DNA from 4 places in the Barnesiella sp. An22 genome. Region 2 is predicted to be linked to each of the others. Evidence: riboswitches for the same ligand, from Rfam matches in the RefSeq annotation. Region 2 holds a riboswitch; each other region holds the start of a gene.

Region 1 (7,672 bases), 1.0 Mb from region 2:
AAGAGGCCCTGCGTGTAATCGACGGGGGCCTGTTCGTAGGGCTCCACCGCCACGGCCCCGGTATAGTCGGGGCGACTGCCGTCGGCCTTCTCGTAGAGAAACAGATAGGTAGCGCCGGCTTGCAGACGGGTGGCATTTACATCGGCCTCGACCGTAGTGCCGTCGGGCTGTTGTTCGAGACAGCGCCACACCCCGGGCTCGGCCTCCGAAGGCGAATTCCAGTGGTCCTCCTCATCGGTACAGGTCCAGCGGTTGTAGTTGCCGGGAGTCGAGGTGAAGAGACCCGAAGTCTGGTATTTGGGATAGGTGCTGTTGCCGCCCACAACGAGCGCGACGGTATTCTCGCCGTTCAGGTCGAAGCCGAGGCCGTCGACCGTATATCCGCCTTGACGGCGAGTGAGCGAAAAGAGCCGCGGGTCGGCCTTCACCACCTCGTTGAGCATAGCAATGACGGTAGTCTCGACGGTACCCCGATAGCCCCAGGCCAGCGCCTCGGGCGACCGTCCGTCGTTCCAGGCAATCACCAGCGCCACCTCGGTATCGCCCTCGCCGGTCCAACTGGCAATATCGGCCAGCGGGTAGGCCCCGACGAGCGCAAACAGGCTGCTCGCCCAGGCGGTCAAAAGGAGTACATAGCGTTTCATCTCTTCTATCTCTTTTTTTGAGGGGACCTCCCGGAGCCGAGCCCCGGGAGGTTGCCCTCTATGCCATGACCTCGGTCGCTCAGCGTCTGAGGTCGGTATTTACAAACACTTTCAAAACCTCTACCGAATGGTCGTCATACACGACCTTCACCAGATTGATACCCGGCACGGGAGCGGGCAACCGCTTGCCGTCGACCGAATAGTATTCGCGTGTCAGCACCACCTTGTCGGCCCCGACACCCTCGATGCCGGTGGGAGTAGCCACCCGGAAGGAGATTCGGAGCGTCGCCGTCGAGGTGGTCAGCACCAGCGTATAGTCGCCGGCCGGGAGCTCCTCGCCCTCACGCACGAGCGTAAGCACGGCCCCTTCGCTCGAGAGCGAGAAGGTCTGCCCGGCAAGCTCGGTATCGCCCTGTTTCAGGCGGACCGTAACGGCATCGGCCTCCACGAGGCTGCGATTGAAGGTGATGGCAAAGGTGGTTGTCTTTCCGTCGATTTCGAGCAACTCGCCACCGTCGAGCGTCATCTCGGGAGCGGTCGATACGATGGAGAGTTGGGTGAGCCAGGGCTGTATGTCGAAGGCCTTCCAGTAGTTGGCCTCGGCATAATCGCCGCACGACTCGGCCGGCACATAGATTTTACAGCTCTCGGGCACCTTGTCGAAGGTGTTCGAGCTGGCCCCCGAGGGGAGCGCGCTGTTGATGTAGAGGCTCTCAAGAGCCGAACAGCCGCCAAAGGTATAGTTTGCTACCGAAGCGATGGCACCGTTGGCCACCACCCGGGTGAGCGAGGTATTGTTTTTGAAGAGGTTCGATTCGAGCGCCTTCACGCCGGTACCCAGCTCGGCCGACTGCAGGGCCGAACAACCGTAGAAGGCCGAGGCTCCCAACGAAGTTACCCCGTCGGGCACCACAATCGAGGTGAGCGAAGTACAGCCCGAGAAGAGGGCCGAACCCAGCGTGGTCACCTTATCGGAAAATTGAGCCGATTCCAGCCCCGTGCAACCGTAGAAGGCCGAGCGGCCGAAGGTGGTCACTCCGGGAGCATCGGGCAATCGTTTCAACCCGCGGCAGTTGTAGAAGGCGTAGTCGGCAATTTCGACAATCTTGTCGGAGAGCACCACCGAGTCGAGCACCGTACAGCCGTAGAAGGCATAGTCGGGAACTGAAGTTACCCCACCGCCGATGCGTGCCGTACGCAGGCCGGTACACTCTCTGAACACATAGCCGCCCAACATGGTCACCCGGTCGGGAATATCGACCTCGGTCAACTTCGCACACCCTTTGAAGGCATACTCCCTTATTTCGACAATCTGCTCGGTCAGGGGCAGTTGGCTGAGGCCGCTGTTCTGGAAGGCATATTTCCCTATCGCCGTAATGTTGGCGGGCAATACCACCGACTCCAGAGCCGTACAGCCGCTGAAGGCATAGTCGGGTACCGCAGCAATGCCCGTGCCGAGCGTGGCCGAGGTCAATGCCGTACACTTTTCAAAGGCGTAGGAACCTATCGAGGTGATGCTGTTGGGCACCGTCAACTCGGTAATGCCCGTACAGCCCGAGAAGGCCGAGGCTCCCAGCGTCACAATCCGGTCGCTCAAGGGCAACGACTTCAACGCCGAACACCCTTTGAAGGCACTGGCCCCTATCTCGGTCACCGAGGGGCAGGCAATCTGCGACAGCATCGTACAGGAGTTGAAGGCATAGTCGCCAATCTTGGTGATGCCGTTCCCCACGGTGAGGGTCTCCAGCTTCTTGCAGTTACTGAAGGTATAGGTGCCCAGCATGGTGACACTGTTGGGAATATCGAGGGTCTGTATCGCCGCTCCATAGAAGGCACGGCTGCCAATCGACTGCAACCCGTCGTTGAGGGTAAGGGTCGTGAGCGGACAGTTGAAGAAACTCCACTCCCCTATCGTCTGCACCGTAGCGGGCAATACCAGCGAGGTGAGGCCGGCACTGTCGAAAGCGCGGTCGCCGATGGCGGTGAGCCGGTTGCCCAGCGTGAGCGACGTCAGCTTCTTGCAGTCGGCAAAGGCATAGTCGCCGACAGTCGTGAGGCCGTTGCCCAACGATACGGTCGTGAGCGAAGCGCACTTGCTGAAGGCATGGCTACCCAGCGAGGTCACCCCGTCGGGCAGCGACACCGAGGCGATGGCCGTCTCGGCAAAGGCATATTTCCCGATTTCGCGCAAAGCCGATTGCCCGGACAGGGTCAGGCTCTGCAAGGCACTGCAACCGTAACAGGCATAATCGCCCACCCGTGTCACCGTAGCCGGAAGCTCCACCGCAGCCAGAGCCGAGCAGCCGTAAAAGGCCGAATCGCCTACCTGCGTGAGCGAATGGCCCAGCGAGGCCGAAGCCAGTTTGGCACAGCCGTTGAAGGCCAGAGCCTCTATGGTAGTCAGACCGTCGGGCAACGCTACGGCGGTCAAAGCCGTACAGCCGGCAAAGGCCGAGCGTCCCAGAGTCTTGAGATTTTCGTTTGTCGTGAGCGTAGTCAGTGCCGTACAACCGCCGAAGGCTTCGGCACCAATCGTGGCGGCCGACTCGGGCAGCTCCACGGCGGTCAGCCCCGTACAGCCGTAGAAAGCCCCCTCGCCTATCGTCTGCACCGTGGCGGGGAGCTCTATCGAAGTCAGTTTGGTACACCCCATGAAAGCCATGTCGCCGATGGCGGTCACCGTACAGGATTGGCCATCGAGCTCGACCGTGGCGGGTATGGTCAAGGTGCCCGAAAAGGTTGCATACGAGTCGTCATACATGATGACTGCCGTGTGGGGAGCCTCGCCCGGCATGGCCACCACGGCCTTTTCGCCCACGGTGAGGGTGACCGGGTCGGTCGATACCGAGCCCAGCCGGTTTCCGGCCACACAATAGTAGCTGCCGGCATCGGCCGTCGTAGCCGACGCTATCGAGTAGACAGCCTTCACGGCCCCTTCGATGGCGACCTTGTCCTTATACCACTGATAGGTGAGGCTGTCGCCCCGGAATACCGGCACAAAAGCGGCCGGCTCGCCCGGCGACACCACCAGGCTCTCGGGCTGACTCTTTATCGAGGGTTCGGTGAGCCCGTTCTTGGCGGCAGCGGCCAGCGGTTTCCAGTCATACGACTGCATGCCGGCCGAGAAATTCCAACCGTCCCAACACCCGTCGGTGAGCTTACGGCCCGAGATTCCCATGTTGCTGTAATACCACGAATCGCTATCGGCCGACTTCGTCCAGTACGACCAGTAGCCCTGATACCACCCCGACTGCCAATAGTCCTCGGGGTCGGTACAGCTCCACCCGTCGTAGGAGTAGCCCGACATGGGTATCAATCCCAACTCGTTGGCCTGCCGCACCTCACCATCCTTGACGATGGCAAAATCGCCGCTCTTGTTCACATCGTAGCCTAAGCCCGAGACCGTGCTGCCGAACGCCGTGCCCGACTCCGAGGCAATGACAAACCGCGGGTCGGCTGCCGCAATGGCCGTAATCATGGTGGCGCCGGTAGCCTCGCCGTCCCAGCGGAAGCCCCACACCAGGGCACTCTCCTCGCCGTCGACATTCCACTGCACCGCCAGAGCCGCCCGGTTGGCGCCCTCGCCGGTCCAGTTTTCAATCATTTCCATCGTGAAGGTTCCATCGGCAATAGCCCGAGGCGATACCTGCTGCACGGCGGTAGGGTGCGGCCGCCCCTGCACAAGTACCTGTGCCGGCAACTGCATCACCGCAAACAGCAAAAGCATGAAAACATAAATCTTTTTCATTTCGGTTAAATCTTTAAGTATTAAAATTGAACAATCGTTTTTGCCATTTCAATACTTGCAAGATATGGTTTACCCCTGCCCATAGAACCGCCTCCGGCCTGCCGGCCCGGAATCGTTTTTTGCCACAGCTCATACCTCGCAAGCTATCGGGACAATACGCACGGCAGGTCTTCTGACTCACTCCGACAGCCGAGGCCTTCCCAATCGCACGGATCAGTGGCTTGTCTCTCGGCTCCTTTTCGATGGAGTTCACAGCAGCGGGACTGTTCGGGACTCACACCCGATTCCCTTTTAATCGGCCTTCAACGGGCCGAACCGGTGCGCACTATACGCTATTTTATTCTTACTATTCTATCTCTCTTTTTCTTACTTTTCCTCGATGTGCAAATCGGTCACTCCGGCCACCTCGGTCGAGCACTCGCCCAACCAGCCGTTGAACTGATTGACACCGGTATAGATCTTGATAAAGTCGATGCCCTGCAAATGCACGGGATTACCCTCGGCATCGACCGCCCAATCGATATTGAAGTTAGACTTCTCGCTGTCGTTGGGGTGGTTGTCGGCATACCCCCAGTCGTAGGCATAGAGCACATAATAGGAGCCGTCGCCGCTCTCGTCGATGGCATTGTCGGGCAAGCGGGTGCCCTCGAACGTGAGCGTCTCGTCGGAGAGCCACTGCGGGTAATAGGATTGCTTGTGGAAAACGACCTTCGACACGTAGCCGGTCCCGCCCTGGTTGTCGGTCCAGCGCACATAGGTCGAGTCGGTCACGCTGGTATCGGTACCGGGCACCGGCGTCTTGGCCTCATCGGGGCGGTAGTAGGTAATCTCGTAGTTCTTTATCGTCGACGGCTTCTGATACTCGCTGCCGGCCAGTTCGTACCACTCGTCATCGGGGAGGCCGTTGCCGTTGACATCGACCGATACCATCACGATACCGGGCTCGCTGCTGCCGCCCGATGCGGCAGTGGGTTTGCCCGTGGAGTAGAAGGCATTGCCCAAGACCTTGAAGTCGTATTCGCCGGGACGGTTGACAATCGTATGGTCGAACCCTACGACAATGTAGCCGCCATAGCCACCCAAGGTCACCATAGTACCGGCATTGTAGGCGAGGCAATCCTCGGCCTTCTGCCGCATGGTCTCCTCGGTATCGCCCTCGGTGTAGCGGGGCAGCTCGTTGACAAACTGCCCGGGTGCGGGACGGTATTCATACACGCGGGTAATATAGGGGCTGTAGGCCACCTCCTCGTCATACACGACAATCTGCATGAGGTGTTCGATTGGATTGGTCGCATCGTAGATGTTCAACCTCAACCAGTAGGTGCCGGCCTCAGCGGCGACAAAGGTATAGTCGCGGGTGGTGGCCACGAGCGAATCGGCCGCCGTCGACTCGTAGGAGAGCTTCCACTCATAGCGCTCCCCGCTGAACTCGGGGTGAAGCGTGAGGCTCTTCATGCGTTCCACCACATAGGTATCGTCGAGTCCCAGCGAAATCATGGCCGGGGAATCGGACTGACAAGCGGCCAGGAAACCAAGCCACACGATCGACAAAAAGTACAATATCCGTTTCATATCCTGTTAGTTTGTTTTCTTCAAAAAAGCCATGTGCGCCGGTATGTCGCCGGTACGCACCTTCCACTTGAGCTTCCCGTCGCGGCCATAGCACAGCAGGTTTCCGCTCGACACATAGTTCTTGGCATCGGTCACGTAGATGTCGCCGTTCTCGGGGTTTACCTTCACCCCGTAGGGAATCTCGATATCGGCCTCGGTGCCGTCCTTGATAAAGCTGTCGGACACCACCTCGCCGGTGCGCACATCGACAATGCCGTAGGTCACGCTGTTCTCCTGCGACGCATCGTTCCAGGCCACACTGTACAGATAGAGCGAATCGCCGCATATCTCCATCTCGCTGCACGGAATGTCGAGCGTGTCGCTCACCTCCATGCGGCCGGTGCGCTTGTCTTTCTCCAGCACGAAGAGGCGCGAAGGCACCGACTTGTAGTCGCCCCGCGACGATACCCACAACTTGCCGTAGCGATCGGCCCGGATGCGATGCAGGTTTATCCCCACGGGAATCTTGCGTATCTGTGTCATCGTGGCGATGTCGACTACCGAGACCGTATAGTCGTAGTTGGGCTTGCGGTATCCGCCCGAATTGGCCACATAGATGAGGCCGTCCTGCACCACCAGCTCGTCAGGCTGATAGCCTACCGTCACCTCGGCCGTCACCTCGAGGGTGGCCGTGTCGACCTGGAAGACGGCGCCCAGCTGTGCGTTGGGGTCGATGCCCACCGGCCCCACATAGGACGACACATAGGCATAGCCGCCGTCGAAAGCGACGTAGCGGCAGTTGGGTATGTCGACCTGCCCCAGCCGCTTGCAGGTGCGGGCGTCGAGCACCTCGACCTTGTGCGAGCAGTTGATAACGGCATAGAGTTTGGAGCCGTATATCTCTATGTCGTTCCCCACGTCGCCCAACTCTTTCACCACATTGGGATTACGCTCGGCATAGAGGTTGCGGGCATACTGCCCCTGCTCGAAGTCGACAAAGTCGAGCGTACACTTGTTCGACCCCATGTTGCCCTCGTTGAGCAGATAGAGCCCGGCAAAGGGCGACTCACGGTCGAGCATCGGCAACGACTCGTATTCGGTGAGGACAATCACATCGTCCTCCCGGCACGAGGTCATCGATACCAGCATCGCCAGCATCATCCCGATAATTATATGTAAAATTCTGCCTCTCATCATAATTCGATAGCTATGCCAAACCGATAGTTACGCATCGGCATGGGGAAATTGAGCACTACGTCGTAGGCCTGGTCGAACAGGTTGTTGACCTCGGCCGTCACTTTCAGATTCACAGCTTTGATTTTGAACGACTTCACCAGCGATATGTCGCTCGTGTACCACGGCTGCACATAGTTATACTCGATATTCTCCTGCTGGTTGTACCGCTCGCCCACGTAGACAAAGCTGTAGTTGAGGCCCCAATCCTTGTAGGTGAGCCCCAGAATGGCCGAGCCGCTGTGCCAGGGGATATAGGGTATCTGGTCGCGGTAGTAGTTGTCGCTGGGGTTGGTGATGTCGATGGCCTCCTGATAGGTATACTGCACCTTGGTCATCAGCCCGATTTCGAGCGGCAGACGGAAGGTGGCCGTGGCCTGCACGTCGACACCCCGGATGTCGACCTTCCCCAGGTTGAGCATGGTCCAGCGGAACTGCTGCCCCTTGGGATAGGCGACAATCTTGTCCTTCACCAGATTGTAATAGGCATCCACAC
Region 2 (7,672 bases):
CTCGAGGCGTCGGTCTTCTGGTCGTAGTTCAGGGTCCAGTTGGTCACCCGGTGACGGGCCACATTCATGCCCGACATCAGGCTGCACCGCGTGGGCGACGAGATGGCACAGGCGTAAGCCTCGGTAAACTTCACCCCCATGTGGGCCAACCGCTCCATGTTGGGGGTACGGTAGCGGTTGTTCAGGGGAGTTGACTCGGAGTAAAACGGAACCGATGTATCTTGCCAGCCCATATCGTCGACCAGAAACAGAACGATGTTGGGCTGTTGTTGTGCTTGTATGAGACCGGTGCCGGCAAGCGAAGCCAGCAGCAGGGTGCTTTTCAGGGAAAAATTCTTTTTCATGTTGTGCTTGGTATTATATGAGTTTTCTCGGGAAGACCGAAAATGATTACAATGATAACGAAAATCTCGATTATTCAGGACTCTCGCTCCATAAAACATGTTAATGCCCACTCCTCGAGCGGTGGACCGAAGGGGGAGCGGGCATTTGTATCGTGTCGTATCGGGCGGGTCAGGCTTTCCGCTGCGGGCGGTTGGCTGCCCGGGTCATGCTGAAGGCCCGTTTGTAAAATATGAATATGGGTATGGTGGCACCTACGCCCAGCGAGAAGATTACCGAAGCTGTGGTGATACCGTTCTTGAAAATCTCGAGCAGGTAGTGTATGGCCTCGTTGTCGTTTCCGCTGCTTTGCAGGAACTTGATGAGCGAGAACACCGTGCGGTAGGCATACATACCGGGAATCATCGGGAGCAGGGCCGGTATGTACAGCACTGTGGCCGGGCAGAAGATGCGGTATCCCGCAACCAGGCTGAGCATACCTATCGAGAAGGCAGCGATAAACGAGGCCGAAGCCAGGTCGAGGCCTGCATATTTCAGCAGTACGAACCGGATGCTGTGACCTACGGCCGCCAGTAATGCTGCATACAGAATGGCCCGGCGGGGCGGGTTGGAGATAACGGCGAAGCCTATGGCTGCAATGGCAGCTCCGATGGCGTCGGCAATGACCGAGCCTAATATTTGCCAGTCGATCATAACAGTTTCCCTCCCATCATTAAAAGAGTGATACCCATACCGAAGGCGATGCAGACAATCAACAGCAGGGCGTTGATGAGTCGGGCGGTGCCGGCCAGCACATGACCTTCGATAATATCGATAATCCCGTTAATCAAGGGGACGCCCGGTATGAGGTAGAGCACGCTGGCACCGATAGCGATGTCGGGGGTGGTGCCCCAGTGCTGCCACATGGTAATCGAGGCGATGAGCGATGCGACAAATGCCGATATGGTGAATACGAAATAGTGGTTGAAGTGCAATATCTGTTTGATGCGGAATCCCACGAGCGTAGCCACAAATACGGCGGCTACCGCTATCCAGTCGCCGTTGAAGAGCCGGCAGAACGAGGCATTGGCAAAGCCTACCAGAATCCACACCGTCCACGGGTTCATGCGAGGTTTGCTCGTGATGGCGTGGAATTTCTCCCACAGCGTGTCGAGCGGGAGGTGGTTGTCGTAGGCTTCCCAGCTGAGGGCGCTCAATTCGGAGTTGAATTCAAAATTGATTGCCCCCGATTTCGCGGTACTCACCGTGCTGTATACGTGGGCGTTGTCCTTGCTTCGCAAGGTCATGCTGATGGTTTTGTGAAAGAGTGTCATGTGGGCTTCGAACCCAAACGACTCGGCTATACGGGCCGTGTTGCGCACGATACGCGAGGTATGTACGCCCGATGCCATCAAACAGGTTGCATATTCCGTGAGGAATTGCGATACCGATTTCAGTTCTTCGTGTACGTTGTTCACCTTATTGTAGTATTGACCAATGTTTCAGCGTGCAAAGATAGTGAAAGGCGAGAGCAGTGGCAAATGGAAAACGAAGTTTTCGACATTTGACAGAGCCGAGCCGCCTCCTTTCTTCTGGAAAGATAGTGAAAGGCGAGAGCAGTGGCAAATGGAAAACGAAGTTTTCGACATTTGACAGAGCCGAGCCGCCTCCTTTCTTCTGGAAAGATAGTGAAAGGCGAGAGCAGTGGCAAATGGAAAACGAAGTTTTCGACATTTGACAGAGCCGAGCCGCCTCCTTTCTTCTGGAAAGATAGTGAAAGGCGAGAGCAGTGGCAAATGGAAAACGAAGTTTTCGACATTTGACAGAGCCGAGCCGCCTCCTTTCTTCTGGAAAGATAGTGAAAGGCGAGAGCAGTGGCAAATGGAAAACGAAGTTTTCGACATTTGACGGTGCCCGGGCCGCCCATTCTCTTCTTTCAAGATAGAGATTGGAAAGAGAGAACCGATAGCCGGTGCATGTTGACCGCATCGACTATCGGCTCACAGGTCGGGAGTAGTCGTTCAGGCGAACGATTTATTCGCCCCAAACGCTCTTCGCAATATTTTTCATCGTTACGATTTTGCTCCACATCATCTGTTCCGAGACGATGCTGTTGCCCTCGTTGTCGCGGAAGTCGCCCTGGCTGCTCAGGTGGAGCGACTCGAGCGGGAGCAGACGAGCTGCATTCTCGATGTGCAGCGTGATGCTGCTGGTCGATATGGGTTGCAGGCTCGAGGTCGAAATCAATCCCAGAATCACCTCTTTGCCCTGGCAGTAGTTGAGCATGGAGAGGTCGATGTTCTCGTTTTCGCGGTCGCCGAAGTCGAGTGCAATGGCATCGGCCCGGGTCGAGAGCAGCAGCTCGGCCGTCTTCTCCTTGTCGCCCACGCGCCACCACTTCTCGTGGAACTGCAGCGAGATGCACATGTCGTCGGGTTTCTGAGCCAGACAAGCCTCGGTGAGTTTGGCCGAGGTAGCCACCAGCGAAAGCAGGTCGATGTGTGCGGCCTGGGCCACCTGCTCGAGGTCGCTGTTGCCGGCCAGGTTCCAGGCGTAGTCGCTCAGTTGCAGGAATCGGCACCCCATGTCGTAAAACTCGTTGATGACCGTCTGGTAAGTTTGGGCGATGTCGTGCACGAGCAAATCCATATCGGGGTAGTAGCGCCCGGTATTGTAGCGGTTCTCGGGGCGGAGCAGCTCGGCCAGCAGCGTAGCAGGCGAGGGGAGCAGCACCTTGGCATACATGTCGCCCCCGATGATACCCGTCAGGTAGGTGAAGCGCTGGGTCACCTTCGGCGTGGAGGGGTAGGCGTTGTCAAATCCGATTTTGCCCGAGATAACCGACTCCTTCACCTCTTCGGGTTGAGCCGGTTCCTGTTTCGTGATATTCTCCAGGTGGTGGAAAAAGTCGAGATAGTTGGTCGACTTGTAGTCGCCGTCGGTTACACACTTCAGCCCTATCTCTTTGCACTTCTCGACAATGCGATAAATCTCTTTATCTTCGATTTCGTGCAGCTTGGCCGAACTCCACACCCCGTCGTGATACAGTTTGCGGGCTTCGACGAGGGGCTCGGAGTATACGAAGCTCCCCGTTATATCTACACTAAAAGGAATTTTTCTTGCCATAATCTTTTCTTTTTTAGTTAAATACTGAATGGCGGAATAGAGTCGCCCACGCGACGCCTACTCCTATTGCTCAAGCAAAAAATCTCTTTTTTCCGAAAAATTTTCTTTCGACCGGCGGCTCGGTCCACGGAGCCGGCAACAGTTGTTTCTACGCAATCGGCAGGTCTTCTGACTTGTCTCCCTCTCAGACGCCTTCCCAATCGAGTCTGGATTAGTGGCATTGCAGTATTTGTCTGAAAACTCATACGAAACTCACAGCAGCGGGCCTGTTCGGGATTTGCACCCGATTCCCTTTTCATTGCCTCGGCCGATTCGGACGGGGCAAACCGATTACGGGGGGCAAAGTTATATCCTTTGTCCTAATTTCACAATGTTTTTCTAAAAAAATCTTACACAAAAGAGACTGTGTCTTTTGTATTACTCTGAAGATTAGCTATTTATTTATATCCGAAAATCTCGGAAACGATTCGGGGAATATCGGTGTTGTCGATGGTTCCGCCAAACTTTTCGGCACCCGCTCCTATGGCATAGAGGGGCACATAGCCGGCCGTGTGCGAGCCGCAGGTCCAGGCGATGCGGGCTATCTCGTTGATGATTTGTTTGGCCGTTTCGGTCATCGGTTCGTTGGCCTCGTAGAGCGACTGTACCAATGTGTCCGAGGGGTTGAGCAAGGTCTCCTCGTATACCCGTTTGAGGCGGGCCTCCTGTTCGGCCGTAAGGGTGAGGTGCGACCAGAAGCCGAAGGCCTGCGACAGAGCCGTTTTCACCCTCTCCCACGAAACCGGTTCTCCAGCCCGTCGCCAGTCGGCAATCTGCCGGGTGAAGGTCGAGCCGCTCATCGTCTGGTACTGGAGCGCCTGCAGGTTGAGGGCATATTCGCCCGTGCCCAGTACCACACCACCCGTTTCGTGGTCGGCCGTAACAATGATAAGGGTTTCGTCGGGGTGAGCCCGGTAAAAGTCACAGGCAATCTGTACCGACTCCTCCAGGTCTTTCACCTCGCGCAGGTCGGTAGCCCCGTCGCGCGTGTGTCCCGCCCAATCGATCTGAGCCCCCTCGATCATCAGGAAGAAGCCCCGCTCGTTGCGCGACAGGAAATCCACGGCGCAGCGGGTGAGGTCGGCCAGCCGCATGTCGCCGGGCTGGCGGTCTATGGCATAGGTGATGCTTCGCTCGGGAAACAGCACCATCTTCCCGGCCTTCTGGGCCTTGCGTTGGTAATCGTCTACACTGGTAGCCAGCACATATCCCCGCTTGGGCAGCAGGTCGTAGAGCGATTCCCTGCCGGGGAGCGACGGTTGCTTGAATCGGTTGCCGGCGTAGAAGTCGAACCCCGTCGCCAGCAGGTCGAGCCCCACCTCGTAGCGGTTGTTGCGGTTCACCTGGTGGGCATAGAAGGCCCCCGGCGTGGCATCGTCGATTTCGCTGCTGGTCACGATACCCACAGCTGCCCCCTGCTGTTGAGCCTTCACCGCTATGCTGTATACCGGTACACTGTCGGCATCGACCCCCACCATCTTGTTCCGGGTCTTCACTCCGCAAGCCAGAGCCGTGCCCGCCGCAGCCGAGTCGGTAATGTCGCTGCTGGCCGAGCCGGTATTCACGAAAGCCGAGTGGGGGAATTGCGAGAAGAGCAGCCGCTCCGGTCCTTGCCGGCCGGCCAGCTCGCCATAAAAGAGTTCGGTAGCATTCACCTCGTTCACACCCATGCCGTCGCCGATGATGTAAAACACATACTTGGGCCCGGCAGCCTGTGCCGCCCACACGGTGGCCATCGCCAGCCCCAAGAGCAGGGGAAACCATCTTCTTGTCATACCTGTCGCGTTTATGGGTGGAGGTTGCAGATGCCCCCGCCCGTTTCACTCCAGCAAAAGTAGCGAAAGCCCCCGTCTCCCGCTTGGCCGATTCTGTGAAATCTCTGTGACAATGGTGTTTCAAATTCTTGTACCTGCCGTGGCATTCAAGTGTCGTTGGTAGCTCGTGTCATTCCGCACTCGACGCGGAGTCCAGTTCGTCGGGAATTACCCTTTGTTCCTTGTTCAGTGGACCCCGCATCGGGGGGGCGGGGTGACATCCTTGTCATACCGCGCTGCGACGCGGTATCCAGAAGTTATCGGGGGCGGGGCTGTCGAATACAGAAAGAGCCATGCCTATACCGGCATGGCTCTTTTATTAAGGAATAGAATTTGCAATCGCTTAATCTTCGATGGCAGCTTGGGCGGCAGCTACGCGGGCGATGGGCACGCGGTAGGGGCTGCACGATACGTAGTTCATGCCCAGTTTGGCGCAGAACTTAACCGACGAGGGTTCGCCACCGTGCTCACCGCAGATACCTACCTTGAGGGTCGGTTTGGTCGAACGGCCTTTCTCTACACCCATGCGAACGAGTTGGCCCACGCCTTTCTGGTCGAGCACTTCGAACGGGTCGGTTTTGAGGATACCTTTCTCTTTGTAGATCTTGAGGAACTTGCCGGCATCGTCGCGCGAGTAACCGAAGGTCATCTGCGTGAGGTCGTTCGTACCGAACGAGAAGAAGTCGGCTACCTCGGCAATCTGGTCGGCCGTAACGGCGGCACGGGGTACCTCGATCATCGTACCTACCTTGTAGGCTACCGTATCGCCGCGCTCTTCGAATACCTGAGCGGCTACGCGGTTGATGACATCGGCCTGCATTCTCAACTCCTCAACCACACCTACGAGAGGTACCATGATTTCGGGGTGAACGTCGATACCGCGGGCTTTCACGTTGAGGGCGGCCTCGATGATGGCGCGGGCCTGCATCTCGGTGATTTCGGGATAGGTGCAACCCAGACGGCAGCCACGGTGTCCCAGCATGGGGTTGAACTCGGCCAGCGAGTCGCAGGCGAGTTTTACCTCTTCGATGCTCATGCCCATCTCTTCGGCCAGTTCTTTCTGCGTAGCGAGTTGATGGGGTACGAACTCGTGCAAGGGGGGATCGAGCAGACGGATCGTTACGCCCAGACCGTCCATGGCTTCGAAGATGCCTTCGAAGTCGCCGCGTTGCATGGGCAACAGTTTGTCGAGGGCGTGGCGACGGCCTTCTTCATCTTTCGAAAGAATCATTTCGCGCATGGCTTTGATGCGGTCGCCTTCGAAGAACATGTGCTCGGTACGGCACAGACCGATACCGCGGGCACCGAACTTGCGGGCTACGGCTGCATCGCGCGGCGTATCGGCGTTGGTGCGAACGTCTACTTTGGTATATTTGTCGGCCAGGTTCATGATGGCAGCAAAGTCGCCGCTCATGTCGGCATCGACGGTGGGAACTTGTCCGTCGTATACTTCGCCGGTCGAACCGTTCAACGAAATCCAGTCGCCCTCTTTGTATACCTTGCCGGCCATCTCTACGGTGCGGGCCTTGTAGTCGACCTTGATTTCGCCGGCACCCGATACGCAGCATTTACCCATACCGCGGGCCACAACGGCAGCGTGCGAGGTCATACCACCGCGGGCGGTGAGGATACCTTGAGCCACGTTCATACCGCGCAGGTCTTCGGGCGAGGTTTCGATACGGACCATAATCACTTTTTTACGTTTCTCGGCCCAGGCTTCGGCATCGTCGGCAAAGAATACGATTTGGCCGGTAGCGGCACCCGGCGATGCGGGCAGACCTTTAGCCACGACTTTCACGCGTTTTACGGCGTCTTTGTCGAATACAGGGTGCAGCAGCTCGTCGAGCTTCTGAGCTTCCATGCGTTTCAGAGCGGTCTTCTCGTCGATGATGCCGGCACGCAGCATGTCCATGGCGATTTTTACCATGGCGGCACCGGTGCGTTTGCCGTTACGGGTTTGGAGCAACCACAGTTTGCCATCCTGGATGGTAAACTCGAGGTCTTGCATATCCTTGAAGTAGTCTTCGAGTTTCTGTTGGGTCTCGATGAGGTCTTTGGCGCACTCGGGCATCGACTCCTCGAGCGAGGGGTATTTGCTGGCACGCTCCTCTTCGCTGATGCCTTGCAGGGCAGCCCAGCGGCGAGAGCCTTCGAGGGTGATTTGCTGGGGTGTGCGTACACCGGCAACCACATCCTCGCCTTGTGCGTTGATGAGGTATTCGCCGTTGAAGATGTCTTCGCCGGTAGCGGCGTCGCGGGTGAAGGCTACACCGGTAGCCGACGTGTTGCCCATGTTGCCGAATACCATGGCCTGTACGTTCACGGCCGTACCCCACTCTTCGGGGATCTGGTTCATGCGGCGGTAGAGGATG
Region 3 (7,672 bases), 150 kb from region 2:
TGCCAAAAGCCAGGAAGCCCGATTTGTCCACCTCGTCATACCATCTGGCAAGTCTTGTCAATGCGGTATCCTTATGCTTGCACTGGTGATATATCAGCCCGAGTCTCATGGAAAGATAGTAGGCCTTCTTTATCTCGGGATATTCTCTGAAGAGGATTTTGGCTCGTACACGCTGTGATTCGGTCCATAAAGATTCCTTCTTATAGAGAAGATAGATGCTTCTTGCCAGCAGCTGCTTTCTCGAATCCCCGTTCTCGAATACCGGAGCATGATAGATTTTCCCGCAAGCTTTGGCATGTGCTATCTGTATGGATTCCTCATCCAGGGCTTCCCAGCGTGCCTTCACTCTCATTTCCTGAACCTCTTCATAAGCCAGTTTCTGGACATGGAAGCGGTCTGTGACACGGCGTGCGGCAGGGAAGCAGATTCGTGCCGTCTGCTCCATGTTCGGAGCCATATCGAGGGTTATCTCCCTGACCTGAAACCGCCTGCGTCTGGAGAGCTTCAGCAGGACGGATGTGACGATCCTTACATCGGTACCCTTTATGATGGCAATGATACTTCCCAATCCTCCTCTTCTCTCCTTGTTTATCAGGATTGTGTAGAGTTCTCCCTGTGAAAGGTTGACCTCATCAATTCCCACATACGGACCGATATTCTTCTCGAAAAGAATCCATTTTTCGGCATGGGGGAGCTGGTCCCAGCTCTTGTAACCGCTCAAGTGGTTGCGGTACTGACGCTCCAGAAGATCTCCGTCCACGCCGAAGAGGAATCCCAAAAGCTTGCAGCTTACCGGAAGTGTATCAATATAGTTCTTTTAAAAAAGACGCAAATTCTTGCGTCATACGGCTCCCTTCTGCAACCAGCTTCCAGTTGCGGCTTACATAACGGCCATCTTCCTTCACAATCCATCTGCGCCGGCGGATATTCAGGAAAAGTTTCTTGCCACGAACCGGAAAGTCCTGAACCACTACAGGATCATAAAATCCCTTGCTTTCCACTTTCATTTTTGAATGTTCTTCAGGAACTTCATTTTTCTCTTCCAGATATATTACTATTTCCGTACTGCTTTCCTTTACATCCGAGATGATAAAATAATCCAATGTCCCTTCGGGAAGAAGGAGACGATAGCCGTTGCTTTCCATATCTGTTGCTGATTCATTGTTCGCAAAGATACGATTTTATACGGTTTACTCCTCAGGTTTTTACGTTGATCCTTCGTGAGATTAAGCATAAATTTTAGGAGCAGTAGAAAATCGGTGGGGATAACCACACAGTTTAACGATTTTAAAAAAAAGGACTTTTGGAGAATAGGCGTAAAAAAACGTGGGATTCGCAAAGTCAGAACGCAGCAAGGATTAACACCAAAACAGGCCGCCCTCAAAAATTCTGAGAACGGCCTGTTTACAGACTCTACAATTAGATAAACCTTATCTCTTTATCTCGGACAGATGGCTCAATAGAACTTCGACATCGGATAGATGTTCACCGGATAACTGCCCTTGTTTTCGAGATTCATCACCAGCTTCGGCTCATCGCCGCTGCAATCGTAGACGAGGATATTCCCGTCGGAAATCCGGGCCTCGTTCAGGTCGTTCGATACCGATACATAGAGCAGATTCTTGTTCGGGTCGGCTACAACGTTGCAGGTCAGATACTCGGCTTGCGGAGCATCGTTTTTCACCTGGATATACTCCTCGATTTTCCACGTCTTGAGCGAGATGCGGCTCACCGTCAAGGTACCGGCGGCAAAGTAGAGGTAGTCGCCAGCCAGCGTCACGCCCGACGAGTTCATAAACTCGGCCGAGATGTCGGCACTGATGGGTTTCTCGAGTATGACGCTCATGGTCTCGGTGTCGACAAAGGTGAGATAACTTTTCAGGCTGCCCGAGCGGCCGCAGGTAGCCACCACGATTTCGTGGTCGCCCGTGCGACAGATACCGCTGATAAATTCGCCCGAAAGGTCGAGCGAACGGGTCAACTTGTTGCTGTCTTTCGTGAACTCGAAGAGCTGGGTATTGGTCCAGAATCCCCCGCCGGAACAATAGAGGTGATCGCCGATGACGGTCATGCCGCGTGTGCCCACAACGGTCTCGATTGTATTCCCCTGGTTGCCGAAGTGGTATCCACCCTCCACGAGAGTCAACTCGCCGGTCTCGGTATCGAGGCGGAACATGCCCTGTCCGTCGGCCAGAAAGAGGTTATGCTCGTCGATAACGGCCAGATTCTCGAGCGGCGTGACCAGCGGCAACGAGTCGACCACCTCGAGCGAGCCCTCGGGTTTATGAAACTTCAGGTCCTTGAAATGGAATACCTTCTCGCGGCGGAAGGTCTCGGCATCGACAATGACGATAGTCCCGTCGCCCGGCTCGCTGTTTCCCAAATCGGGCACCTCGGTATTGTTGCTCATGATGTAAATCTTGTTTCCATAGAGGTAGAGATCTTGCGACGTATTGCCGCAGGCCGAACCGTTGACGGTACGGTAGACATTCTGCTCGACCTGCCCCTCGGGCGAAATCCAGGTGACCGAGCCGTTCTCCAGACGCGGGGCTCCCTGGTTGAGAATCAACACTCCGTCGGGCGAAGCATATCCGCCGAGAGCCGTGGGCGGATTAGTGCCGCCACCGCCCGTATTACCACCGTTACCTACAAGTTCGGGGTCGGACGAGCAACCGCCCGCCGCAACCATGGCCCCCGTCAGCACGAGGGCTGCAATCCATCTGTTATTCATTGCGCAAAACATATTTCTTACAGATTACTGACGACCGGCCGGGAAATAGAAGCCGGCGGGGAAGTGGGTATAGTTTTCGTATTTGACGGCCGGAGCCTCGGTGCTGGTGGCAAAGTCGAATCCCCAGATCTGGTTCTGCCCGAAGAGGGCATACGACTTGAGGGTATTGATGTAGACACGTCCCGACTTGGGGTGCACGCCCAGTCCGTTGTAACGGATGCCGGCGTTCTTGTCCAGAGCAGAGAGGTCGACCATCCATTGCTCGGCCTCGAGACCCGAGTCGGCCTTGAGATCTTCGCTCTCGTCGAAAGGCAGACAGTAGACCGTCACCCCATCGGCATAGTAGAGGTTGTTGCCATAGGCGGCGAAGGCCTCGCCCGACGAACCCACGGCCGGTTCAACGCCTATGCGGCGCTGAATCATCGAGCGGTCCGACAGGTTGAACTTGCCGATGGCAATCTGTCCCGAGCCTACGGTCGTCGAGGTAGAGGTCATCACCCACATCCGGCCGTCGTCGGCGCCCTGAATGCCCAGCACACGGTTGATCATGCAGGGGATGCTGTACGGGAACGAAATCGACGTCACGGCATCGCTCTCGGTCGAGAGCTCGAGAATCTTGCTCAAATAGCCCGACTTGAAGGTGTAGGCCTTGCCTCCCATCGTCACGAAGCGGCTCTTCGGCGCACCGTCCGAACCGGTCACGAAGGTCAGCGACTTGGCCGTGGGGTCGAAACGGTAGATACCGGCGTTGTCGCGGATATAGAGATGCTGCTCGTCGAGCACGGCGATATGCGTGGGCCAGTCGAGCCCCTGCAGGTCGTCGGTCGTGTAGGCGGCCGTACGCTTCAAGGTGTGGGCATCGGCCACCACCAGCATGCCGTCGTTTTCGAACACCGTGCCGTTGGGGTTCTTGTTGCCATTCTGCGAGATGATATAGACCTTGCCGTTACAGAACGCCATGTCCTGTGCCACGTTGCCCAGCTCGGTACCGTTGACCGTCTTGTAGGCATCGGCCACCACATACCCCTCGGGCGAAATCCAGGTGAGCGAGCCGTTCTCGGTAGTCATGTTCCCCTCGTTGAGCACAAAGACCCCGGCCGGGTCGTCAAAGGCATTCAGACAATACAGCTCCACCTTTTGCGAAAGGTTCTTCCCGCCTGCGCCCGCTACCGTGACGGTGAGCGTAGCTTTTGTTTCGGCATCGGCCGTGGCCGAGATTTCGATTTTCCGGGCATCCTGGTCGACCGTTGCACTCCACCCGGCGGGCAGCGATTCGGTCTTGACCGACTGCACATGCTCTGCCGCATAGGCAATCTCTACTTGGGTATCGGGAACCACAAACACCGGCACATCGGTTGCAACAGCCGTTGTCCACTCAAACTTCGGGTCGGGCATCGGTTCTTCACTCTCTTTCGAGCAACTGCCCATAATCAGAGCTACCGCTACCAGCAGCACGCCCCACATCTTTCTTACTTTCATCATTCTACTTTTGGATAAAAATCTATTATTTAACAAGTTGTTGAAAATTTGCAAAACAAGGTCCCGGGCCGGAGAAGAGACGGCAAGCCCGGCCGTTGCCATATTGTCAAGACGGCAACGCGTCGTGCCTGCCTGTTCCCGGGCAGATGCCCCAACAGGTTTACACAGTACCCCGACACGGGTTATGAATGGCTCGAAAAGCCTGAAAAAAGTATATAGCATTTACGTCGTACATTTAACCGTCCTGTCCACGGGCTCGATTAAAAACAAAAACTGACGGCAGGTCTTCTGACTGACTCCCCACTCGAGGCCTTCCCGATATTGCAATCAGTGGCGTATAGAATTCGAGCGGTTGGCGGAGCTTCACAGCAGCGGGACTGTCCGGGATTTTCACCCGATTCCCTTTTAATCCTCGAGGCCCGGCGGACCTTTTGGAACCAATCGGCTGCAAAATTAGTATTTTTTTCTGGAGAAAGATAACTTTTTGCTTCCTACTTCAAACAGATTGTATATGGTGCAGCTTATAGTCTTTATCCTCAGCGGTCTTGACAACACACTCCCCCCACAAAAAAAGCATGAGCGCATATAGCCGAGATGCGGCTGTATGCGCTCATGAGTTTCTCTGAAGAAGTTTTGCCGGTTCTCTCCTACACCGGCTCCATTTTTTTCTATACTGCCAAACTTATCTTACCAGAACCTTCTGGCCGCCGATAATGTAGAAACCGTTCGGCAGATTCTCGGCAGCAACCTCCCGAGGTACGTTGGCCCGCACCTTCATGCCTTGCAAATTGAAGACATCGACACGGGCACTTCCCGAATCCACACGGTCGGAGACCACAGACTCGATGCCCGAACTCGCCGATTGCCCCTCGAGTATCCAGGCATTCAGCTCCTTTACCCGGGTCGTGGCCGAGGCAAAGGCTTCGATGCCGTTGGCATCGGCTTCGGTGGGGAAGACACGGATGGAGGTAGCCCACTTGTCGTTCACGAAGATGTCGAGGATGGAGTGGTCGATAAAGATATTTATCTTCAGCTCACTCCCCACGGCCGGACGCTCGGGCAAGATGCAACGATAGACACCGTCGTATACGCCGGCGTCGTTGGTCAACCGAGGCAGGGCGCTGAAGTCGGCCACGAGTTCACCCGTTGCCGGAGTGTACGAAACAACGGCCTCGGCACTGCCGCTCTTGAAGATGTGGAAACCGAAGTCGGAGGCACCCACCTCGAATGTGCCGCATATCTCGACCGAGCGTCCGCTCACAGGCGAGAGGTCGAGAGTACCGTTCAGGTCGAACCCCGTGCGGGTAAAGGTGGTCGTGGTGCGTAACCCGGTCAACCCCTCATAAGGTTTCTGCGACAGCGAGCCGTCCTCAGCAATAGACCACTCGCGAGGCAACGAATAGCAGTGAGCCCAACCCAGGTTCCAGTTGGAGACCGACGACAACTTGTCGGGGACAATGCCCAGGGAAATCACCTTGTCGTTGTGCCGATAGATGGTGGGCGACAAGAGACCGAAGCCGTCGCGGGAGTTCAGCTCGACCAGACGCGGTTGCGAAGAATCGGCATCGGGCACAAACTTTCCATCGGCGGCAATCGAGCCCGTCCAGTACAAGGTGTGAACACCTTGCGATGTGTTGAGCGGCGTGACGGTGAACAGCCATCGGCCGTCGGGCATCGGGGTGATGTTGGGCATCTCCCAGAAGGTACCGGCTTCGGCAGCCGACGAGCCCGTGAAGAAGAGGTCGCCGTCGTTGCTCCACATGCCGGTGAGCGGGTTGTAGCGATGCAGAGTGGTTGTGCCTACCCCATTCTTCGAAGAGCCCACAATGATGTAGGCGTTGTCGCCGTTGCGGAAGAAATAGGGGTCGCGGAAATCGTCGGAGAGTCCGCTGGGGCGACCACCGATAATGGGGTTGCCGGGCAACTTGCTCCACTCGTTCAGGTTGTCGGCGACAGGCGTGGCCTGCGCAATCGTGGCCTTGGCATAATCTACGGCCGTATAGAGGATGTTGGGCTCTCCGCCCGTCACCTCATCGTCGGCAAAGAGACAGCCGCTCCAGCACCCCTTGATGTCGTAGGCGTCGCCGGGAGCCAGGGCAATCTTCTCCTCCCGCCAGTCATAGAGGTTTTCGCTCGAGATATGTCCCCAATGCAAGCGGGCCATGTAGGGGCCGTCGGCATTCTTCTGGAAGAAGAGGTGGTAGCGGCCGTCGGCATAATACATGCCGTGGCATTCGTTGGTCCACCCGGCGGCAGGCATACCGTGGAAACGCGGACGCAGCAAATCGTCGGCAAAGCGCGAGGCCGGTATATCGAGGTCGGGCTCATGCTCGGGTTGCCAGGTCTGTATCTCGTCCAGCGACTTGGCCTCGTTCCAAATCGAAATATCGTCAATCAGTCCGTTGAACGACATCAGCTCGAAGGGGCCCGACAGGCGGGACTCGGAGCCCTGCCCCATGTAAAACGAACCGGCGGCAAACGAGACAGAACCGTTGGCCCGGCTCGAGCCTACCTCCACCCCGTTGTTGTAGAGCTTGATCGACCGGTTGTCGCAGTCGATTACGGCCACCAGGTTGTTCCAGCTATACGTGGGGAGCGGCGTGCTCGCCTCGATACTTACCGGCCAACCGCCGATGTAGGTCTCGAAACTGTACTTGCCGTTAAAGCCGAGGTAGAAACCGAAGCCCGTCTTGCTGTCCCGGTCGAGACAGGTGACGATGGGGGTCTTCTCCGACGTATCGGTATCGATTTGGATAATGGGATAGCACGGGAGGGCCACCCATACCGAGACGGTCATTTGCGTGGCATCGGCAGCCAGGATATTGTCCAGACGGGCATCTACCCGCGAGGTATAGCCGTCGAACCTTAAGGCGGCACCTACGGCTCCGTCGACATTCTCGGGGGCGAAATTTCCCTCGACCGTAAAGCGGTCGCCACTGATACGCTCCTCGATCTGCCCGGAATCGACATTCATAGGAAAATGGGCAACCAGTTCGGCATTTAACGACAACGCCGACGCCATGGCGGCAATAACTGAAAATGATTTAATCCGATTCATTGATACAAATTCTTTTGAGGTTTGGCTGGATACGACACAGATGACGCACCTCGACAGAGAGGGTTACGCCATCTGTGTTTCAATAAGTTTTATTTCAGATAATCGAGAATGTTCATAGTCAACTGCTCGATGTTGTGCTGATAGGGATTGGTACCCGAGTTCTGGTTCCACTCATAGGCGGCAAAGCCGTTGGCGATGCAACGTCCGTGCTCGGCATTGGCATAGAACTCGACCAGACCGGCCACGCAGTGGTCGCGCACATGGCCCCAGGTGGCCAGCACGAGGGCGTTGGTAGTCACCTCGAAGTTGCGAATCACGTCGGGATAGTTGCCTTTCCCGTAGATGTTGCAATCCCACAAGCAGTTGTGGTCTTCGCGTTGACCGGGACCGATGAGCGGCAGGCT
Region 4 (7,672 bases), 1.5 Mb from region 2:
CGGGCGAGAGCCTTGCGCTGATACTCGTACCGCTCGTGCAACTGCTCGGCAATCATCGAGGCGGTGGTGCGCACCTTCTCGAGAAAGAGGATACGGGCCTCGCGGCGGATGGCGTGCTTGTCGCCGTCGGGGTGCAGCTCTTCGGCCTCGCGACGCGCCTCGATGGCCAGGCGCGGCATATTCATCGAGGTAAAGGAGAGGTTGCCCCGCCCCCACGAACTCTTCGCACCGTGCAGGTTTTCAAACACCCGGGTACGGCAACCCATCGTGGCCACCTCGTAGCGGAAGCGGTCGGGGTCGTCGGCCCGCCAAAATTCGTTTCGGTTGTAGTCGGTATCGAGAAATACGAAATTGGGAAAGAGCGAAGTGGCCGTGGTGCGGCACGACTCGAGCAGCAGGTCGAAGTTGGGCGCCTTGAACGGGATACGTCCCGCCATCGCCCCCTCGAAGTCGGCCATCGCCGCAGCATAATCCTCGTCGCTGTACGATACCCCATCCTTCACCTTGAAAATCTGTATCGGGAAGACCGGCACCTCGCCGTGGCCCAACCCCTCGGTTGTAGCCGAGAGCAGCTCGCGTATGACCATGCGCCCCTCGGGCGAGGTATCGGTACCGTAGTTTATCGAACTGAAAACCACCTGGTTGCCACCCCGCGAGTGCATGGTGTTGAGATTGTGCACCAACCCCTCCATGGCTTGGTGGGTATCCTTGCGGGTAGTCTCGTAGCTTTGTGTCCAGGCGGTGCGCAACTCATTGGCCGAGAGAGTCAGGCCCAGAGTCTGCAGGCGGTCGGCCAGTGCAGCCTGTTGCACCTCCGTATCGGCTATCGAGGCGACCGAGTCGGCTATCGCCTCTCGCAGCGACGGATGGTCGCTCTCGCCGTGCAGGCGCAAGATGAAGTCGATGGCCGTCTCGAGATGTTTGCGGAAACTCTTCAGCACCCCCGGTGCCATGAAGTGGTCGAAAGCCGGGATGGCCTGCCCGCCGTGCTGCTCGTTCTGGTTGGTCTGGAACACGATAGTGGCCAGCGTGGCGTAGCTCTGTATCGACTGGGGTGTGCGCACGGTTCCGTTTTTGGTGTGGAAACCGCGGTTGAAAATATCCTCCAGGTCGTACTGCACGCAGGTGGTCGTCTTGGTGGGATAGTAGTCGAGGTCGTGGATGTGAATGTCGCCCTCGCGGTGCGCCCGCCCGTAGCGCACCCCCACCAGATACTTGTAGGCGTAATCCTTGGTCACCTCCGAGGCGAAGGTCATCATCTGCCCGGCCGGCGTATGCGACGACATGTTGGCGTTGCTCAGGTTCACGTCGTTCTTCTCGACAGCCACGATGCCGTCCATCACCTGCTTCATCGAGGTGCGTTTCTCGCGCTCCTTGGTGCGCCACTCGCGATAGATGATGAAGCGCTTGGCCACCGAAGGGTTGCGCCGCATCAGATGGCGCTCGACCAGATCTTGAATCTCCTCGACCGAAATCTCGCTCTTGTCGATGGCGGCGGCCACCTCGCCGGCAATCTGTTTCACCGCAGTTTCGTCGTCGATACCATCGGCCCGATAGGCCTTGGCAATAGCCCGCTCGATTTTGGCAATCGAGAAACTCTCTTGGGCACCATCGCGCTTGGCAATGGTAATGCCTGCATAATCCATGTTGATAAGTTGTTTAGGGTTGGATACTGCGGACGTCTCCTCGAACGTCCTTTTGCTTCTCTCTCACTCCGGCAGGTCTTCTGGCTCTTCCCTGCCCCGATGACGCCTTCCCGACATTACAGAAACAGATTCTCGTCAGTGGCTCGTGTCACGGGACTTTCACAGGAATTACAGCAGCGGGACTGCTCGGGATTCTCACCCGATTCCCTTTTTATCGACACCATCGTACAACGGGGCCGAACCGGAATGCGGGTACAAAGTTACACAAATTCGCGATAACCAAACAACAAATTTCGAGACAAAAGTTTCCTTTTTCGGGAAACTTTTGAAAACCAGAATAGAAAAAAGTTTCCTGAAACCAGCAACGAATAGAGGCCCATACCAACTCCCATATGGAAACTATACTGCTATAAAACAGCAAAAAAGGCATCTATTCCATTGTTCAATCGGATATCCAATCGAATCAACCAAATTGTTATCTATTCCAGCAACATAATAAAAAAGGCGAGATAGTAATCTCTCTATAAGAGAGAGAACCTTGCCGCACCATTTGTCCCCAAGGTGCAACAAGGTTCTCTGTATCTTCCGGGACAAGAGCGTCCCTGATATCTTACCAATTACAGAATGAGCATGGCGTCGCCATAGGCACCGAAACGATACCCCTCCTTGAGGGCAGCATCGTAGGCCTCGAGGACAATTTCATATCCGCCGAATGCCGCTACCATCATCAGCATGGTCGAAAGCGGCATGTGGAAGTTGGTCACCAGACTGGTGGCTACCGTAAAGTCGTAGGGCGGGAAGATGAACTTGTTGGTCCAGCCGTCGTAGGTCTTCATGTGGCCGCCGGTGCTGACCGCACTCTCGATACCCCGCATCACCGAGGTACCCACGGCGCACACCTTGTGGCCGCCATCCTTGGCGTGGTTGACGAGCTCGACCAACTCGGGAGTTACAATCAGCTGCTCCGAGTCCATTTTGTGCTTGGTGAGGTCTTCGACATCGATTTCACGGAAGTTACCCAGGCCCGAATGGAGGGTGAGGAAGCCGTAGTCGATGCCCTTGATCTCCATGCGCTTCAACAGCTCACGGCTGAAGTGGAGCCCGGCAGCGGGAGTGACCACAGCCCCTTCGTGGCGAGCAAAGATATTTTGATAACGCTCGGCATCGAGCTCCTCGACCGGGCGGGTGATATAGGCCGGCAAAGGCATCTCGCCCAGTTTGTAGAGGGCCTCTTTGAACTCGTCGTGCGAGCCGTCGTAGAGAAATCGCAACGTACGGCCGCGCGAGGTGGTATTGTCGATTACCTCGGCCACCATCGAGTCGTCGTCGCCGAAATAGAGTTTGTTGCCGATACGTATCTTACGGGCCGGCTCTACCAGAACGTCCCACAGGCGATTCTCTTCGTTGAGCTCACGCAGAAGGAATACCTCGATTTTGGCACCGGTCTTTTCTTTATTGCCATAGAGGCGGGCGGGAAAGACTTTGGTGTCGTTGAATACAAACACATCTTTCTCTTCGAAATAGTCGATAATCTCTTTGAAGATGCGGTGTTCAATCTTTCCCGTTTTCCGGTCGATGACCATCAACCGGGACTCGTCCCGGTTTTTTGCCGGGTATTGAGCGATTTGCGCTTCGGGCAATTTGAATTTGAATTGGGACAGTTTCATATTTGTTCGTTATTACTTTCTTCGTTTTTATCTTCTTCGGAGGTTGTCAAGGGGGCCTCGTCGATCATTCGGGCCACCTCATCGACCGACAGGCAATCGGCGAGCGTCACATCGCCCACCCGTGTACGCACAAGCCCCACCAGATGAGCTCCACTGCCGAGGGCCGCCCCGATGTCGCGGGCAAGAGCCCGTATGTAAGTACCCTTGCTGCAAACGACCCGTATCTGGATAAGGGGCAATTCGCAGGAGAGCAGCTCGATTTCGTCGATCACCAGCTCCTTGGGTTTAAGTTCTACCTCCTGCCCCTTGCGCGCCATGTCGTAGGCTCTGCGCCCATCGATCTTACAAGCCGAATAGGAGGGAGGCACCTGCATAATGGAACCGACAAAACGCGGTAATGTTCGCTCTACGCTCTCGCGGGTGATGTGCTCGTGCGGGTAGTGTGCATCGATTTCGGTCTCCAGGTCGAACGAGGGGGTAGTCGCACCCAACTGCAAGGTGGCGATATACTCTTTGGTATGGTACTGAAACTCCTCGATACGCTTGGTTGCACGTCCGGTGCAGACAATCATCACTCCCGTAGCCAGGGGGTCGAGTGTACCGGCATGACCCACTTTCAGTTTCTTCTGCTTGAGCCTGCGCAATATCCGCAATCGGATTCGCTTGACCACATCGAACGAGGTCCAATGCAGCGGTTTGTCGATATATATGATTTCGCCTTCGTTAAAATCCATTACATAATCGTTAAGTTATGTCCCGTCAACAACATGACGAGAATCACACCACCCACTATTATACGATACCACCCGAAGGCCTTGAATCCATAGCGGGTAACGAAACCGATGAAAAACTTGATGGCCAGCAAGGCTACCACAAAGGCAACTACGTTGCCCAACAACAAAGTACCCATGTTGTTCATAATCAAATCGGCTCCTTCAGGTTCTGAAAACAGCTTCAGCATCTTGTATGCCATTGCCGCAAACATGGTGGGAACAGCCAGAAAGAACGAGAACTCGGCTGCCGCCTTGCGCGAAAGTTTCTGTGCCATACCGCCCACGATGGTCGCCATCGAACGCGATACACCCGGTATCATGGCGATACATTGGAACAATCCTATGTAAAATGCTCGTTTCTCGGTAAGCTCGGTGTTGTCGCTGCCCTTGTTGAATATCCGGTCGCAGAAGAGCATGAAGATACCGCCAATAACCAGCATGACGGCAACGACTACCACGTTTTCGAGCAGGGCATCAATCCAGTCGCCCAAGAGCAAACCGAATATGGCAGCGGGGATGAATGCCACCAGCAACTTCCAGTAAAAATCGTAGGTGTGCAGGAAACGCCGCAAGGCCGAGGGATTGCCCGGGAGCGGAGTGCGATTGAGCCGGAAAAACCGTTTCCAATAGAGACATACCACCGACAAGATAGCACCGAACTGTATAATGACCGTAAATGCCCTTACAAAGGGAGTACTTTCTACACCCAGAACACTCTGTGTAATAATCATGTGCCCCGTAGAGGAAACGGGTAAAAACTCGGTCAGTCCCTCTACAATGGCGATAATAATCGTTTCTAAAAAATCCACTTTCTTGAAAATTTAAACAGAAATATCAAACTGCCTTATTGTCTCTTTTTAGAGTTGTGCATGATTGCATAGACCATGAAGACAAACCCCACGAAGGCTATGCCGGGGGCCAGCACAATGCGACGAAAACTGAAGATGTCGGGGTTATATGCCTCGGGGGTAGTACCGGGCCCCAGCATCAGCAGGAAGCCGACTACAATCACGGCAAACGATATGGCAATGAGTTTTATATTGGCTTTTCCCAGAGCAAACGAGGCCTTTTGCTCCGTGTCGGAAAGCACCGGTGCCGATTTCTTTTCTTGAGATTTCATATGGTTATACTGTTTTTTTATCACACATAATACAAGTCGTCTCTATCCATGCGGATATAACGGTTCACGGCCCAATAGGCCGAGACGGCCGACAGGATAATACCCAGCACCAGCACGGTGAGAAATACCAGCAGCATCATGGGTACCGACACAAGCGTCGTGAAGTTTTCCATCTCGGACATGAGGTAATAGACACACCCCGAGAGGAGCAACATGGCAATGACCGAGGCCACAATGCCGTTGATAACATTGGAGACAATAAATGGCCTCCGTATGAAGGCCGGGGTAGCACCTACCAACTTCATCGTGTGAATGAGGAATCGCTTGGAGTAGGCACCCAACCGGATGGTATTGCTAATCAGCGCAAACGATATAATCATCAGCACAATGGCCAACGCCAGCAAGATGAGGCCGATGCGGCTCATGTTGTCGTTGACCGACTGAATGAGGTCTTTCTGATAGAGGATGTCGCTCACGATTACCTGGTCGCGAAGACCTTTCTCGATAACCGAGAGACTGTCGGTATTGGCATAGTCCGCTTTGAGCTTGACCTCGATCGACGATTGCAAGGGATTGACCCCCAACACATCTTCGGGATTTTCGCCCAACTCGATCATCACCTCCTTCAGGGCATCCTCTTTCGAGATGTACTGAGCAGCCTTCACATAGTCGGCCCGCTCGAGCATGCGTTGCAACTGGTGCACCTGTTGTTCGCCGGCCGACTCGTTGAGGACAATCGAGAAGCCTATATTCTCCTTGACATGACGGGAGAGATTGTTGGCCAAGAAGCCCATCAAGACCATAATCCCCAAAATGAAAAGGACCAGCGACACGCTTAATGTCGAAGTCATTCGAGCATTCAGAAAAGAAATCCGTTTGCTGAAAGAAGCCTTGTTGTTCATATCTCTCTTTTTTACCAAATCAAGCCTTTTGTTCTGTGAGGATTTTACGCCTCTGTTAGACACCTATTTCGACGTTCCTACCCCTTTCTTTTAACGAACCAGAAAACAAAAGGATATTATTAGCCCAAATTTTATGCAAAATAAAGTCTATCTGGGCGAAATTGCTCTTTTTGTTCACATATTTTAATATTTTCTATCGCAACTTATATTTTTCGAAATGGGCTGCCGTCTTGAACCGGAAGAGCAGGTACCCTATCGTGCAGAGCACACAAGCGGTAGCATAGACCGTAGCATAATTGGTGAGGTCGGCAATCTGCCCGCCGATAAGGACCCCCAGCCCTACCCCCAAGTCCCAGGCTGTGAGGTAGGTCGAGTTGGCTGTACCCCGCTGATTATTGGGAGCCAGATTGATAAACATCGTCTGATAAGCCGGACAGATGCAGCCGTAACCCAAACCCAGCACCACCGCCGCACCGTAATAACCCCACTCGTTACGCACCCCTACGAAGATGAGGTAACCGAGCAGCGACAGCAACATGCCCACGAAGATGTTGCGGGTAACGAAACCGCGATTGAGCCATTGCCCCGAGGCGAGCCTCGACAGGATAAGGCCGATAGCCAGCAGAATGAAGAAAAACCCGGCCCCCGACTCGATATCCAACTCCTCCTTGCCATAGACAGCCAGATAGGTCGACAGCACCCCGTAGCTGAACGAATAGAAGATGAGCGTAACCGCTTCGGGCATACCCCTCAGCAGCAGAAACCGGTCGAGCGAGATGGGCGGCTTCTCGGGTACCGGGTCGCGCCGATAGGGCATCTTGATGGTCGAAACGGCAATCAGTCCGATAGTAGCCGATACCATCGAGAGCAAAAAGATATAGTCGAAGTTGGCATAGGCATCGTGTATATAAAGTGAAAGTGTGGGTCCGACAGCCATGGCCAGATTGTTGCTCACTCCGTAGTAGCCTATGCCTTCACCCCGTCGCGACGAGGGCATCACATCGATGGCCACCGTACTGTTCGAGACGGTGAGCAGACCGAATGCTACCCCGTGCCCGGCCCGAATGATGGCAAACAGGAGCAGCGTGCCGGCCAGCAGATAGCCGCCGAAGAAGAGCAAAAAGACAAAATAGCAGATGAGCAGCAGCGGCTTGCGGGGAAAGGTGTCGACCATATACCCGGCAAAGGGGCGTATCATCAGGGCAGTGATGGTATAAGACGAGAGTATGAAACCGGCCGTGGAACGGCTGGCGGCAAAGGCCTCGCTCAAATACATGGGCAATACCGGCAACAGCAGGTAGAAGGCAAAAAAGAGCAGGAAGTTCCCGGCCACCACCACACAGAAGCTGGGTGTCCACAGTTTATCTTTAACCACTTTTTCCATAAGACACTCGGGTGTTTAGTCCAACGCTTCGCCCAGCAAGGTAGCCGACGAGGCGTCGGTCACCCGTACCCGTACCAACTGGCCGATACGGTGGTTGCCCTTGTCGAAGACCACCACCTTGTTTTGCGAGGTGCGGCCGAAGAGCTGTTCGCGCGAACGCTTCGAGAAACCCTCGACCAG

Evidence for each region. Region 2 has a riboswitch for cobalamin ahead of ABGT88_RS06535 (hypothetical protein). Riboswitches for the same ligand answer to the same signal wherever they lie in the genome.
Region 1: linked by a shared signal. The riboswitch ahead of ABGT88_RS02570 (leucine-rich repeat protein) and the one ahead of ABGT88_RS06535 (hypothetical protein) in region 2 are both predicted to bind cobalamin.
Region 3: linked by a shared signal. The riboswitch ahead of ABGT88_RS06005 (DUF5074 domain-containing protein) and the one ahead of ABGT88_RS06535 (hypothetical protein) in region 2 are both predicted to bind cobalamin.
Region 4: linked by a shared signal. The riboswitch ahead of ABGT88_RS00380 (anaerobic ribonucleoside triphosphate reductase) and the one ahead of ABGT88_RS06535 (hypothetical protein) in region 2 are both predicted to bind cobalamin.

The regions. Positions count from the first base shown of each region.
Region 1 covers NZ_OZ007014.1:621,762-629,433, reverse strand. Annotated here, with positions in the region: gene ABGT88_RS02575 (DUF5074 domain-containing protein) at 1-644, opposite strand, end outside; gene ABGT88_RS02570 (leucine-rich repeat protein) at 724-4,392, opposite strand; cobalamin riboswitch at 4,537-4,727, opposite strand; gene ABGT88_RS02565 (cell surface protein) at 4,759-5,964, opposite strand; gene ABGT88_RS02560 (YncE family protein) at 5,971-7,137, opposite strand; gene ABGT88_RS02555 (TonB-dependent receptor domain-containing protein) at 7,137-7,672, opposite strand, start outside.
Region 2 covers NZ_OZ007014.1:1,639,695-1,647,366, forward strand. Annotated here, with positions in the region: gene ABGT88_RS06520 (sulfatase) at 1-344, opposite strand, end outside; gene ABGT88_RS06525 (threonine/serine exporter family protein) at 514-1,035, opposite strand; gene ABGT88_RS06530 (threonine/serine exporter ThrE family protein) at 1,032-1,799, opposite strand; gene ABGT88_RS06535 (hypothetical protein) at 2,356-3,447, opposite strand; cobalamin riboswitch at 3,588-3,793, opposite strand; gene ABGT88_RS06540 (alkaline phosphatase) at 3,885-5,261, opposite strand; gene ppdK (pyruvate, phosphate dikinase) at 5,644-7,672, opposite strand, start outside.
Region 3 covers NZ_OZ007014.1:1,490,871-1,498,542, reverse strand. Annotated here, with positions in the region: gene ABGT88_RS06020 (transposase) at 1-745, opposite strand, end outside; gene ABGT88_RS06015 (hypothetical protein) at 804-1,145, opposite strand; gene ABGT88_RS06010 (DUF5074 domain-containing protein) at 1,457-2,731, opposite strand; gene ABGT88_RS06005 (DUF5074 domain-containing protein) at 2,756-4,213, opposite strand; cobalamin riboswitch at 4,471-4,667, opposite strand; gene ABGT88_RS06000 (LamG-like jellyroll fold domain-containing protein) at 4,893-7,268, opposite strand; gene ABGT88_RS05995 (DUF4960 domain-containing protein) at 7,358-7,672, opposite strand, start outside.
Region 4 covers NZ_OZ007014.1:99,349-107,020, forward strand. Annotated here, with positions in the region: gene ABGT88_RS00380 (anaerobic ribonucleoside triphosphate reductase) at 1-1,646, opposite strand, end outside; cobalamin riboswitch at 1,699-1,907, opposite strand; gene queA (tRNA preQ1(34) S-adenosylmethionine ribosyltransferase-isomerase QueA) at 2,264-3,313, opposite strand; gene truB (tRNA pseudouridine(55) synthase TruB) at 3,310-4,047, opposite strand; gene ABGT88_RS00395 (undecaprenyl-diphosphate phosphatase) at 4,047-4,895, opposite strand; gene ABGT88_RS00400 (DUF3098 domain-containing protein) at 4,931-5,206, opposite strand; gene ABGT88_RS00405 (ABC transporter permease) at 5,227-6,057, opposite strand; gene ABGT88_RS00410 (MFS transporter) at 6,302-7,492, opposite strand; gene miaB (tRNA (N6-isopentenyl adenosine(37)-C2)-methylthiotransferase MiaB) at 7,508-7,672, opposite strand, start outside.